Regions from separate parts of the Ruegeria sp. SATB027 genome, predicted to be linked through region 4. Evidence: riboswitches for the same ligand, from Rfam matches in the RefSeq annotation. Region 4 holds a riboswitch; each other region holds the start of a gene.
The links. A riboswitch is a leader RNA that binds a small molecule or an ion and turns the genes downstream of it on or off. The one in region 4 is predicted to bind cobalamin.

Region 1: linked by a shared signal. The riboswitch ahead of AC2FPW_RS07480 (DUF1636 family protein) and the one ahead of AC2FPW_RS15325 (hypothetical protein) in region 4 are both predicted to bind cobalamin.
Region 2: linked by a shared signal. The riboswitch ahead of AC2FPW_RS00485 (ABC transporter substrate-binding protein) and the one ahead of AC2FPW_RS15325 (hypothetical protein) in region 4 are both predicted to bind cobalamin.
Region 3: linked by a shared signal. The riboswitch ahead of AC2FPW_RS16155 (DUF4198 domain-containing protein) and the one ahead of AC2FPW_RS15325 (hypothetical protein) in region 4 are both predicted to bind cobalamin.

What each region holds. Positions count from the first base shown of each region.
Region 1 covers NZ_JBXWTH010000031.1:65,557-68,932, forward strand. Annotated here, with positions in the region: gene cobN (cobaltochelatase subunit CobN) at 1-666, opposite strand, end outside; gene cobW (cobalamin biosynthesis protein CobW) at 670-1,725, opposite strand; gene AC2FPW_RS07480 (DUF1636 family protein) at 1,730-2,104, opposite strand; cobalamin riboswitch at 2,199-2,403, opposite strand; gene AC2FPW_RS07485 (NAD(P)-dependent oxidoreductase) at 2,506-3,376, shown strand, end outside.
Region 2 covers NZ_JBXWTH010000006.1:15,938-19,313, reverse strand. Annotated here, with positions in the region: gene AC2FPW_RS00490 (P-loop NTPase fold protein) at 1-1,350, shown strand, start outside; cobalamin riboswitch at 1,901-2,093, shown strand; gene AC2FPW_RS00485 (ABC transporter substrate-binding protein) at 2,247-3,251, shown strand; gene AC2FPW_RS00480 (FecCD family ABC transporter permease) at 3,266-3,376, shown strand, end outside.
Region 3 covers NZ_JBXWTH010000054.1:14,527-17,902, reverse strand. Annotated here, with positions in the region: gene AC2FPW_RS16160 (ROK family transcriptional regulator) at 1-888, shown strand, start outside; cobalamin riboswitch at 1,010-1,208, shown strand; gene AC2FPW_RS16155 (DUF4198 domain-containing protein) at 1,341-2,126, shown strand; gene cbiM (cobalt transporter CbiM) at 2,133-2,744, shown strand; gene AC2FPW_RS16145 (NikL family nickel/cobalt ECF transporter subunit) at 2,741-3,304, shown strand; gene cbiQ (cobalt ECF transporter T component CbiQ) at 3,304-3,376, shown strand, end outside.
Region 4 covers NZ_JBXWTH010000048.1:47,216-50,591, reverse strand. Annotated here, with positions in the region: gene AC2FPW_RS15330 (protein-tyrosine phosphatase family protein) at 1-404, shown strand, start outside; gene AC2FPW_RS15325 (hypothetical protein) at 396-803, opposite strand; cobalamin riboswitch at 894-1,112, opposite strand; gene AC2FPW_RS15320 (alpha/beta hydrolase family protein) at 1,246-2,103, shown strand; gene rsgA (ribosome small subunit-dependent GTPase A) at 2,139-3,167, opposite strand; RNA gene ffs (signal recognition particle sRNA small type) at 3,326-3,376, opposite strand, start outside.

The DNA.
Region 1 (3,376 bases), on a different contig from region 4:
GGCCGCGACCGGGGCGGTGTCTGCGGATGTCAGATACGCGCGATAAAAGGTGACAAGGATGCGTTTCGTATCGTTCTGGAATGCGGAACCCACCGGGACGACACCCTGATCTGGACACCACGCACCGCATTCGGGCAGGGTTTTCGCGCCCATCACTGGCCCGGCATAAAGCCCTGCTGCCAAGGCCATCTGGGCCAATGCGGCCTGCGCGGCGACTTCGCCGCCGGTGTCACACAAATGTGCGAGCCGCCGCAGGGTCGAGAGGGGCAGGGTCGAATACTCATCCAACCGAGTGTCTTCGCGCCCATCCGCCGGTAAAACGGCCAGCGCGATGCCTTTGGCCTGCGCCAGTGCCAGAACCTGTTGCAACCCGTAAGACCAATAGGGCACGCCACCTATCAGACGGATCAGGATGCCCTTTGCGCCCTCAAGTGTCTGTTCGACATAGGTATCGACGGACAGAGGGTGCTTCAGCGCCGCAAGATTGGCCAGCCGCATCGTGGGCATCCGCCCCTCAGGCCCGCCGCCGCGATGCCAGCCCGCCGCGAAAGCGCCCAGGTCACTGTCGGAAAAGGACAGCACAACCAGATCACCCGGGCTTTGGCCCAGATCGGTTGGGGTCTCGGTTTCCTCGAGCCCGTGGCTTTCGCGAAAGACGACGTGCATGACTTACTCGGCAACCTCGGTCACACCCACGAGGATATCACGGATTTCGGCTTCTTTGATGTCGTCATGCTCGGCAATCACGACCAGGCGCGAGCGGCGCTCTTCACCGGGCTCCCACGGGCGGTCGTATTGGTGACGAACCCGCGCGCCGACAGCCTGAACCAGCAGGCGCATCGGTTTGCCAGCGACGGCGGCATAGCCTTTGACGCGCAGGATATTCAGCTCAGTCGCAAGACGTTCGATTCTGGCTACCAGTTCCGCAGGGTCGGTCTGTTCCGGCAACTCGACGATGATGCTTTCGAAATCGTCATGCTCATGATCGTGATGGCCATCGTGATGTGACGGGCGGGCGTCCATATCATCTTCGGCGGCAGCCTCAAGGCCAAGCACGACACGTACGTCGACGACACCCTCGGCGACCTCGACAACGGGAAGCGGCCGCGGTGCCTCGGCGGCGATGATCTGTTTGGCTTTCGCGATGCCTTCCGGACCTGCCAAATCGGGCTTGGTCAGCAGGATGATATCCGCGCACGAGATTTGATCTTCGAATACCTCGGACAAGGGTGTTTCATGATCAATCGAGTCATCAGCGAGCCGTTGGGCATCCACCGCTTCAACGTTCGGAGCAAAGCGACCGGCGGCCACGGCCTCGGCATCGGCCAGCGCGATCACGCCATCAACGGTAATTTTCGAACGAATATCAGGCCAATCAAACGCTTTCAGCAGCGGTTTTGGCAGTGCAAGGCCGGATGTTTCGATCAGGATGTGATCCGGGCGCGGTTCCAGCGCCATCAGCGCCTCGATGGTCGGGATGAAATCATCAGCCACGGTGCAGCAAATGCAGCCGTTTGCCAGTTCCACGATGTTTTCCGCAGGGCAATCCGGTATCGCGCAGGATTTTAGAATGTCACCATCAACACCCACATCGCCAAACTCGTTAACAACAATCGCAAGACGCTTTCCCTGCGGGTTCTGCATCAGATGGCGCACCAGCGTGGTTTTGCCCGAGCCCAGAAAGCCGGTGATCACGGTGACGGGAAGTTTTTCTAGGTTCGACATGATCTCAGCCTCCAATCGGGGGAATGCGCGAGGCGCAGTTTTTGCGGAAATGTTCAGGACGGTCGCGCCACTTCACCAGACCATCGTCTGTGGCCAGATACTTGGTCACACCATCGATGATGACATCGACGTGATCGACTTCGTTCAGGTTCTCGTAAACAAAGGTCCAGCGATCCGGCCCGCCCCGAAGAACGATGGAACAGCCCTGATCGCAGTTCGAAAGGCATTCGACAGGTTTCAGAATGATGCCATCTGGCAGGGCAGCCTGTTCCAAGGCCTTGTGCAACAATGTGCCGGGACGCTCAGCATCATCCTCGAAGGGCAGACCCCGGCGGCAAGTCGTGCAGACCAGTAATTCTACCGGTGCGGTCTCGGTCATGTCTCTCATCCCCCCAAATCCTCTTCGCGGGGGACGGGGTTTCATGCGGGCACCACGTCTGCACATGGACCCGACACCGGAACACCCCGCCCGGTTTCAACTTCGGGTGTTGGCAGGTCTCCCGGCTTGCGGATGCCAGAGCGGTCGCTCTGTCGGATGTCCCGCCTTCCCGGCACAGGCCAGTGGCATTGGGCATCCTCTCCGGTCACGGTCGCGGGGGCGGCTGCGTTTGGCGGATGAACCGTTGACGCATTCCCTTTTCATCGGCTGTTGCCGACACCAACGTCCGGGACATGCGGCACCGCCGGCCCGCTTGTCAAGCGGTTCGCGCGCAACAAATAAGCCAAGGTGAAAAAAGCGACCTGTAGGCGTCGTTCGGCGGCATGAAGTGCGTGTTCGGTATGTGGTCGCATGACGGGAAAACGACGAACTTGGAGATGCGTCATATGAAAGTGGGATTTATCGGTCTGGGTAACGTTGGCGGCAAGCTTTCGGGATCCCTTTTGCGCAATGGCATTGACCTGACTGTGCATGACCTGAACGCAGATCTGGTGGCCGAATTTGTCGCCAAAGGCGCAAAGGCGGCAGAAGGGCCCGCCCAGCTGATGCGCGATTGCGATGCGGTGATCACCTGTCTGCCGTCTCCGGCAGCATCGGACGCAGTCATGAAGGAGATGTTGCCCGAAGTGGGCCCCGGCAAGATCTGGATGGAGATGTCGACCACAGACGAAGCCGAAGTCAAACGCCTCGGTGCCGAAGTCATTTCACGCGGCGGTGCAGCTGTGGATTGCCCGGTTTCTGGCGGGTGCCACCGTGCCGCGACGGGCAATATCTCGATCTTTGCGGGCTGTGACCGGGAAACGTTTGAACGAATTCTGCCGTTCCTGACGACAATGGGCCGCCGGGTTTTGCACACCGGCGAGCTGGGCTCGGCCTCGGTGCTGAAAGTGATGACCAACTATCTTGCCACTGCCAACCTGATTACCTGCGCCGAAGCACTGGTTACAGCAAAGGCTGCGGGGATGGATCTGAACACGACCTATGAGGCGATCAAAATCTCGTCCGGCACATCCTTCGTGCACGAAACCGAAAGTCAGGTCATCCTGAACGGGTCGCGCGATATTTCCTTCACCATGGATCTGGTGAAGAAGGATATCGGTTTGTTTCAGGAGGTCGCCGACCGCGCCGGGGTGCCGCTGGAAATAAACCCGGTGATGATCAACATCTTTAACGATGGTATCGCACGATATGGCGAACGCGAGCTTTCACCAA
Region 2 (3,376 bases), on a different contig from region 4:
GAACGGTTTCGTCAACGGAAAGAAAAGCTCGTTGGGCGGACGATCCGGATTTTGCCCGACTTCACCGCAGCATTTCCAACGTTCCTTGAAGATGTCCCGGAAGGGCACGGCAAAACGTACCTGAAGGATCACGCATCTATCGTGAAAGAAGTTTTTGACCAGGCGGATCACGGCAACCTTCGCCTGCTGCGAAGTTCTGTTCGTGATTGCGCGCATCTCCTCGACACTATTGCGAGCGCGAGGTTTTCTGCTCAAGATGCAATGTCACGCTTTGTTCGAACATACCTGTCTATTTCGATGGCACTGGCGAGAGACGAGATCAGTTTAGAACAGCTATCTCACAGGGGGGGCGGTGTGGTCGTTGGAGCTGGTGAGGAAAATGAAGAGTTTCAGAATCTGAGACAACTAATTGATCGGCACGAGGGTGCAGACATATTCGCCCATAGTGGCTCTGCCTTTCCGATTTCACTTGATGAACCACTGTTTGTGAGGGGCTATATCGACCCCGCCCAATTGGAGGCGATCATTCAAGCAACCCGTCAATTTGAACCTCAAGAAGAAAACCCGCTTTGGAAAGTAGCAATTCATTGGGGCGACATGGGCTGGGATGAGATTGGCGCGCTAATCGAGCAAATTAATAACTACATTTTCGCCAAGACGCCCATCGAACCTGGACCTTACCTTCAACTTGCTGACACAGTTCTGCGCTTGCAAGAATATGGCGCCTTCACGGAAGACCGCCAGCAACTGAAGGATCGCATATTGAAGCGTGTTTCAGAGTTGCGAGCCGGAGACGCAATTCCACCTGCTAAGCTGGGAGTACAGTTTGGTTGGGGGCTACGCGGAAAACACTTTTCCTTTGGGGGATATGGATGTGATGCTAACGACGAGTTTTACGAGATCATTGATGCGATGAGGACAGCCCAGATCGAGGGCTATGAGGCTAGCCTACCCGAGATCACGTCAACGCTGTTGCAAGCGTTTGAAGACGATATCTCGCAAGTCTATCTCAAATTCAGATACGTCAACGACGAAGATTCATTCTACGGCGTTCCCATTCTTCATCTCCTCGATGTTAAACGCTTTGCTGCAGTTGCCATGAAGCATTTGAAGCAAGGCAATACGCAAGAGCTTTGCCAGGTTCTTGGCAAGATGTCTGATCGCCATGGCCCCGACAACAAGTGGGAAGACGAACGGAAATGGGCGTTGCAAGTACGCGAGGAAATGACCCGAATTGCCAAAGAGAACGGTCCTATTGCCCAAGCGCATTTACAACTTACACTCAAGTATTGTTGGAGGTTTCAAGAGCCTACCGACATCGGAGGGGGTGCTCCGACGAAAGAACAATAAGAGTGAGCTATGTGGTTCAATGTCGTTCAGCCTGCACGCACCGATTAGAACAACAAAGGTGGCCGATTTCCAACTCAGGAATTCGCACGAAGTATGTGACAGCGGTGAAAACCGCCAAACTTTGCAAAGCTCGCTTTCTGTGCCCATTTCCCTTTCATTCTTTACCTTGCACCCACACCACCCCCCGTCAGCCCCCGAAACGCCTCGTCAGCGGTCCTGTCCTGCGCCAGTTGGCGGTTCTCTAGCGGTCTCGTAACGGGTCTCTCTAGCGGTCAAAATGCCCGTCGATTCGCTCAGCAGAATGCCCCCGAAACCGCCCCAGTTTCTCGGGCTAGTTGGAAAAGTTCTAAGGTTTCATCGGGGGGCAAGGATTCCTACCACCCCAGCCATGATTTTCCCTAATATCACACACTATGAATCCGGGTCCGGATATTGGCGCGTTCTCAGCGGCTTTTCTGATATCAGCGCCATGTTGAGACGCGCAGGTCCATGCTCTTGCGAGAAAATAGGAAAGACCCCGGAGTTTTTTCTTGCCGCAGGGTAAGTGTTAAGGTACCCGCGTTTTACCGGTCCCGATGTGGCTAAGAGGGAATCCGAGGTGCCTTTTGGTGCCAACCGGAACTGCCCCCGCAACTGTAGGCGGCGAGCGCTGTCCATTTCCGTCACTGGGCCATTTTGGTCTGGGAAGACAGGACAGACAAAGACCCGTCAGTCAGGAGACCTGCCGGTATGAAACCGAAACACACCGGGCGGGGTTGTCCGGGGAGGTTGCCGAAGAAACGCGCCGGGCGGTCTATTTTCTACCCTGCGCTCACAGCAGGCAGTAAAGCGTCTGTTGCTTCGGTAAATGCCCATTCACCCGTTCTCTGGTCATTGACACATGGAGATCGATTGTCATGTTTCTACGCACTGGCCTGATTGGCCTTTCCTTGCTGGCTACCAGCGCTGCCGCCGAAGGAAACTTTCCCCTAACCATCGAAAACTGCGGTCACTCGGTCACGTTTGACGCGCCAGTGACGTCGTCAGTCACGGTCGGCCAAGCCGCGACCGAGGTGCTTTATGCGCTGGGTGTGGGCGAGCAGGTTCTTGGAACTTCGGTCTGGTTCAACGAGGTGCTGCCTGAATATGCCGAGGTGAATGCCAAGGTAGAGCGTCTGGCGGACAATGATCCCAGCTTTGAAAGCGTTGTTGCCAAGCGGCCGGGACTGGTCGCAGCGCAATATGAGTGGCATGTCGGACCCGAGGGCATCGTCGCCACGCGTGAGCAATTTCACGAACTGGGCATTCCAACGTATGTAATGCCTGCAGATTGCATCGGCAAAGACAATACGGTCGGCGGCGATGGCACCCGCCTGCAGGCGTTCTCGACCGATACGCTGTATCAGGGTATCGAAGAACTGGCGGCAGCCTTTGATGTGTCCGAACGCGGCACGGACCTGGTTGCCGAGTACAAGGCCCGCGAAGCCGCAGCCGTCGCCAAGGCGCAAACCGTGAAGCTGGACGATGTGTCAGCCGTATTCTGGTTCTCCTCTCCCGAAATGGAAAGCGACCCGTTTGTGGCCGGACAGAAAGGCGCACCGGGATACATGATGAGTAAATTGGGTATCCGCAACGTCGTCGAGACGGATGAAGAATGGCCAACAGTGGGCTGGGAAACCATTGCCAAGGCCAATCCGACGGTGATTGTTATCGCCAAGATGGACCGCCGTCGCTTTGCTGCGGACGACTACCTGAAAAAGCTGGAGTTCCTGCGCACTGATCCGGTGACCAGCCAGATGGATGCGGTCAAGAATGACCGGATCGTCATTATGGATGCGCAGGCCATGGACGCCACCATCCGCGCAATCCCGGCACTGGAGGATCTGGCCGAGAAGCTGGATACCATCGGAAACAACCTGTGAACGAGGTCGCCGCAATTTTACGGCAGGGTTTCAAGGCTGCGTGCTTTACCGTGCCATTGTTGATTGCGGCGGTTCTTGCGGGCGCGATGATCGGGGAGACCTCTCTGTCGCCCGATTTGGTTCTG
Region 3 (3,376 bases), on a different contig from region 4:
GGGCGGCGCAGTACCGAATTGGTGCTGACGGATTTCCTTGGCAATGTCAGGCACCGTGAGCGGCGGACTTATGATTTTCCGACGCCCGAGGCGACATTGAGCTTTTCCAAAGAAAGCCTCGACAAAGTGATGGCGTCACTGTCGCCCGAGGCGCGCAGCCGGATCGCGGGTCTTGGGATTGCGATGCCGTTCTACCTTTGGGACTGGGCGCAGACATTGCAGGTTCCGCAGGAGAAAATGGATCCGTGGCGTGACGCGGACCTGAAAGGCGCACTGGCCGCAAGCTATGACTTGCCGGTATTCCTGCAGAACGACGCAACGGCCGCTTGCGGTGCCGAGCTGGTGTTTGGCCCGGCGGAAGGCCCACGAGATTTCCTGTATTTTTATGTGGGCTTCTTCATCGGGGGCGGGGTGGTTCTGAACGGTTCCATCTTTTCAGGGCGGGGAAACGCCGGTGCGCTTGGTCCATTGCCTGTGCCGGACGACGCAGGCGGAGTGAAACCATTGATAGATGTCGCCAGTCTTTATGTGCTGGAGCGCGCAGTTGGTGGGAATGCCAAAACAGCCGGCTCAATCTGGGAAACGACACAGCATTGGGACATACCGGAAACCCACCTTGAGAACTGGTTGAAACAGGCGGCGCACGGGATCGCACATGCCATCGTCTCGTCTTGCAGCCTGATCGACTTCGAATCTGTCAAGATTGATGGCTGGATGCCCGCAGGCATCAAGGCGCGGCTGGTGGAATTGGTTGAGGTCAAACTATCTGACATGAACCTGACCGGGCTTGAACGGCCCTTGGTGCAGGTGGGGACGGCAGGCCCGGATGCCCGCTCATTGGGGGCGGCCAGTTTGCCATTGTCGGAAAGATACCTGCTCGAAGGGTAGGTTCATTCCCGAAAAACCCCGACCTTTATCCAAAGCAGATCCGTCGGAAAAAGGGCATTGCCCGCTAAACTTTTTGACAGCCAGCGCAATTGATCGTTGACGGATGCCGAAGAAGTCTGGCAAGCCGCTCGGCATGTCCGGTTCCGGGGCGTGCTCAGGAATCAATAGGGAATGCGGTGCGGGCTTTGGCCCAATTCCGCAACTGCACCCGCAACTGTAAGCGGCGAGCAGGGCTGAAGTGCCACTGGTGTTAACCCGGGAAGGCCAGCCCAACGCTTTGACCCGCAAGTCAGGATACCTGCCGGACATGTGCCTTTGACAAGGGCACTCCTAATCGGCGACGGGATGTGCGTCGGAGCAGGATGCTTGAAAAAGCAGCTTAGCTTGGACATCCCCGCAGTCAAAACGCATCTCGTACCGGGGTTGGTGCGATGGGACAAGGACGACTATTGATGACCAAGCTGCTTTCCGCAGCCGCTGTGGCGATAGCGCTTCCAGCGATCGCAAATGCGCATTTCCTGCTGGAATACACCGCTGACACCATGATCGACGCACCGGGGAATGTTCCGGTCAAGCTGATCTTTTGGCATCCGTTCTCGAACGGGCATGTCATGGATCTGGGCAAGCCGCAGGAATTCTACGTGATCCACAACGGTCAGAAAACCGACCTGCTGGATACCCTGGAACCCGTACGTTTCGCCGGTGGCGAAAACGAAGGCGCGGCATTCAAAGGTTATGTTCCCGTCAAACGGTCGGGCGACTATGTGTTGGTGACTGTTCCCCAGCCCTATTATGAGGAATCCGAGGATATCTATATCCAGCAGATCGCCAAGGCATTCCTGAACCGCAACGAACTGCCGACCGACTGGATGAACCCGGTGGGCCTGCCGATTGAGATCATCCCGCTCACCAAACCAACCAACATCATCGCGGGTTCGACGTTTACAGGTCGGGTTATGGCCGAAGGCCAACCGGTTGCGGGTGCCGAGATCGAGATCGAGTACATGGCCGCAGAACCGGACATGGAAAGCGCTGCCGCCTCGGCTCCGACGGTCTCGCCGATGCCGGGTGGTGCATTGGTCGCAATTTCGGATGATAACGGGTATTTCACGTTCGGCGTTCCAAAAGCCGGCTATTGGGGTTTTGCAGCGCTCGGCGCCGGTCCCGTGACCGAACACAACGGCAAAGAACTAAGCCAGGACGCGGTCATCTGGATCCGCGCCTGGGATTTGGAGTAACCGTAGATGCACATCGTTGACGGAGCCTTGTCCAACCCGGTCGTGATCGGCGGTGCAGTCGCTGCTGCGGGTGGAATTGCCATGGGCCTCAGGTCGCTGGATCTTGATCGCATCCCCACTGCGGGGGTGCTGTCTGCCAGCTTTTTCGTGGCATCGCTGATTCATGTGCCGATTGGCCCTTCGTCAGTGCATCTGATCCTCAACGGTATGGCCGGGCTTTTGTTGGGCTGGGCCGCATTCCCGGCCTTGTTCGTCGGGCTTTTGCTGCAGGCCGTCTTCTTTGGCTTTGGCGGGTTGACGGTATTGGGGATCAACACCCTGAACATCGCGTTGCCCGCGGTTTTGGCCGGGCTGATCTTTGGCCGCTTGATCGCCCATGACTCACCTCTGCAAGGTGCGATATGGGGCGGGGTCGGCGGTGCCTTTGCCATCGCCGCCACAACCGGCATGGTTGCGTTTTCACTGGCCCTGTCCGGGGATGCATTCCTGCCAGCGGCCAAGCTTGTTTTCTTTGCACATATTCCTGTCATGGCGATCGAGGCGATCCTGACCGGGTTCGCGGTTTTGCTGGCGCGCAAGGTCAAGCCCGAGCTGTTTGTCAAAGGAGCGGTCGCGTGAGGTACCTGGCGATCATTCTGGTGCTGTGCTGCGCACCCGTACCTGCCTTGGCGCATAAGGTCATCGCCGGAGTGTTTGAATCCGGTGACGCCATCGAAGGCGAAATCGGCTTTTCCAACGGCGACATGGCAAGCGGGGCCGAGGTCATCGTCAACGGCCCGGACGGTGTCGAGCTGGGCCGTATCGTAACAGATGCAGACGGGTTCTTTATCTACACGCCAAACGCGCCGGTGGCCCATACTTTCTTTGCAAACCTTGGTGCCGGGCATGTGGCCGAGGTCACCATGCCCGCTGCGGATGTCGCCCGGATCATGGGCGTTGAAGCGGAACCCGACACCGCGCCGACAAACGCACCTGCCCAGACAGCGGCGGTGCTCAGCGATGAACAACAACAGGTCATTGCCAGGGCCGTGCGGGATGAGCTGCGCCCGCTGCGTCGGGAAATCGCCGCCTACCGCGAACAAAATGACCTGCAAACTGTTCTGGGTGGGATCGGATATATCGTCGGTCTGTTCGGTTTGGGCTTTTATTTTGCGGCACGCCGCAAGCTGGCGGCCTGATGGCTCACGTTCTGGGGCAACAGGAAAACACGCTGGTCAAAGCGGGCGCGCAGCGGCGCGGCGCGATCAACC
Region 4 (3,376 bases):
CTTGGAAACCGGGCCTTGTGATTTCAATGACGACGGATGTTGAAATGCTTCAGGATGGCGCGCAGCACTTTGGCAGCGACATCCAAAGCCGTGCCAGCCGGTGGGTTCACCTGCCGATCGAAGATTTTGGAGCACCGACGCAGGCGGTTCAGAAGGCCTGGCCAGAGGTCAGCGCCACGGCCCGACATGCGCTGTCGGGCGGTGGCCGGGTTCTTGTGCATTGCCGTGGGGGGTGCGGCAGATCCGGGATGATTGTTCTGCGACTGATGGTTGAATGCGGTGAACGCGCCAGCGACGCACTGGACCGCCTGCGGGCCGTGCGCCCCTGCGCTGTCGAAACCGATGCGCAGCTGGCCTGGGCGTCCCGGATCACCCCGGCACAGGTGGAAGTGGGATCAAGCTGACAGCTGCTGGGGTGCGTAGCCGGTTTTCCGGGGCCGGATCGTTGAAACCTCGATCATGGCGCAAGGCGGGTTCGCGACAATGCCCGAGGGCAGCGTGCTGAATGTAGGTCCGAAGATCAAATCGGCATAGGCATCAAGGTCCCGTATTGCCGTATCAGGGTGCGCCCCGCAGAAAACGCGAACGCTGTCGGATCGCGCTCGGATCGTTGCCATGCACCCTTCCGCGCAATGTGACAGCGCGCTGTTGCCTTCAAATTCGAAATCCTCGCTGGTGGCCGAAACCGCCTGCGCCATGGCTTCGGAAATCGAGCGGGCCAGTCGCGCCAAAGCCGGGCAGGTTTTGCCCGTCCGCTGGCACACTGTAGCGCTGTATTCGTGTGACTTTGTCTTCCAGATCATCCTGCGCCCTCCGCGCGTGGTGGGCTGGATATTAGGGCAGGTGGAACAGCGTTTCGCCATCAGGACCTGCCCGGACACCCCGCCCGAGTTTCGGTTTCAGTTCCGATGGCAGGTCTCCTGACTTGCGGGTCATTGCTCTGCCGACCTTCCCAGCCCGTGGGCCAGTGGTATTTCGGCATTGCTTACCGCTTACAGTTGCGGGGGCAGTCGCGGACTTGGTTGATATCTGTGTGACCAGACAAACCGCACCGTGTTCCCTTTTCATCCCGACCTCTTGTGGGGGCCGGAAACCATCACACAACCGCTAGCGCCTGATCGCGTTCCGAGTCAAGCCGATCTTTAGGCCGGACGTTTGGTCATGCTGGATGCGGTTTACCTTCCGGCCTAGTGTCGTCGGCATCGAAGGCAGGCAAACCGATTGTTTCAGCGAAAGCCGGGGATCATGTTGGATACGGAACAGACAGTGTTGATCGAAGATTTCCGCTTTCCGTCCGGGTCTGTGACCTTGTCGGCGCGGCTGTACCGGCCAGTGGGTGAGTCGGACACGGTTATCGTGCTGAACAGTGCCACGGGTGTGCCGCGTGACTATTATCAACACTTCGCGCGATGGCTGGCCACCGACCGGGGGATAGCTTGCCTGACCTATGACTATCGGGACTACGGGCTTTCTTTGGTCGGCCGCCTGAAAGACGCAACCGCGACAATGGCGGATTGGGCGTTGATCGACATGCCAGCGGCACGGGCCGAGATGCGCAGGCGGTTTCCAAAGGCGCAGCAGTGGACCATCGGCCATTCGGTCGGTGCGATGCTGGGGCCGGTGCAGCCGGATATCGACCAGATCGACCGAATGATCGGTGTGTGTTCGGGGCTGGTGACTTTGAAAGATCACCCATGGCCCTATCGGGGGTTGGCAGGGCTGTTCTGGTATGGCCATGCACCGCTGATGGTGCGGGCGCTTGGGTATCTGCCCGGCAAAGCAATCGGGTTTGGGTCGGACCTGCCCGCCTCGGTCTACTGGCAATGGCGCAAATGGTGTACAGCTCCTCTTAGCTACGTTCCCGAGATCGGGCAGAATTTGCCTGATGCGCATTGGGGCAGTTCTGGAACACCTGTGGATCTGTTCACGTTCGAAGATGACCAGATGGCTCCGCCCGAGGCAGTTTGGCGCCTTGCCGACCTGTACGGCCCCGAGTCCAGACGCCACCTTCTGAAGCCTGCTGAATTCGGACTGCCGGAAATAGGCCATATCGGAGCATTTGCCCGTCGCAATGCAGCGGTCTGGCCGCGCCTGATCGCCTGATCAGACGCGACGCAGGTTTTCCTAACACCTTGCAGTTATGGCCGTTTGCGAAGTTTCTTGTCCTGCATGACACCGCGCACCATCTTGCCGAACGCCTTGTCCCGCGCCCGCGATTGGGCAACGGTTTCCGAGTTTCGCTGATCTTCGCGCCGCAGCTTGCGCCAACGGTCCAGCCGGGTCGGGTCAAGTACGCCTTCGCCGATTGCGTTCTGCACGGCACAGCCGGGCTCGGTCTCGTGCTGACAATCCGAAAAGCGGCAGCTTTGGCCAAGCTCCGTGATGTCCGAGAACACGTTGTCGATCCCGTCCTGAGCGTCCAGCAAACGTAATGCGCGCATTCCCGGCGTGTCGATCAGCCAGCCACCGTTACCCATCCTGTGCAACGCGCGCACCGTTGTCGTGTGTCTGCCCCGTGCGTCGTCTTCGCGAATTCCAGACGTGGCGAGGTTTTGATCCGTCATGGCGTTGCTGAGCGTCGTTTTACCTACGCCCGACGACCCGACCAGCGCGCCGGTCTGGCCTTTGGGGCACCACGCCAGAACCTTTTCGACATCTGCCGGGTCCAGCGCATTGACCGCCAGCACCGACAGAAAAGGGTCCAGAGATTGCACTTGTCCCGAGAAACTGCCGGGGTCATCCGACTGGTCAGCTTTCGTCAGGACAACGACCGGATAACATCCGGCCTGATGCGCCAGCGCCAGATAACGTTCCAGCCGGGGAAGGTTGAAGTCCGCATTGCACGAGCTGACGATGAACAAAACATCGACATTGGCGGCAATCAGTTGGGTTGCGGCACCTGTACCGGCAGCCCTGCGTTGCAGCAGGCTGCGCCGGTCCAGAAGGTGACGCACGCGGTATTCGGCGTCCGCAAGAACCCAATCCCCGACGGCATATGAACCGGTCGGATTATCCGGTGTCAGCAAACGGATTTCACCATCCGGGCTCAGCCCGATCAGACGGTCCCGATGAACAGAGGCGACGCGAAAGGGCGTGTCAGAAAGAAAAGCCGCGTGTTGCGCGGCAAAGTGAGAGGACCATCCCAGGTCCGAAAGCGTATAAGACATTTATCTGCCTGTTTTCAGAAACAGCAATGCCAACGGATGGCAATCGCGCATCCGCAGGTCGTGTGTTCAGGCAGTCCGGTGATTCCGGTGAATCAGAACCAGTCTGCCCGAAGGGTTTTCACTACAATCATAAAGCCCTCCTGCGGCTGTGGTTCACGAAGTGAGAGGTTGGACATCGACCCAAGCGGGGCTCGTTGTGGCTGCTTCCT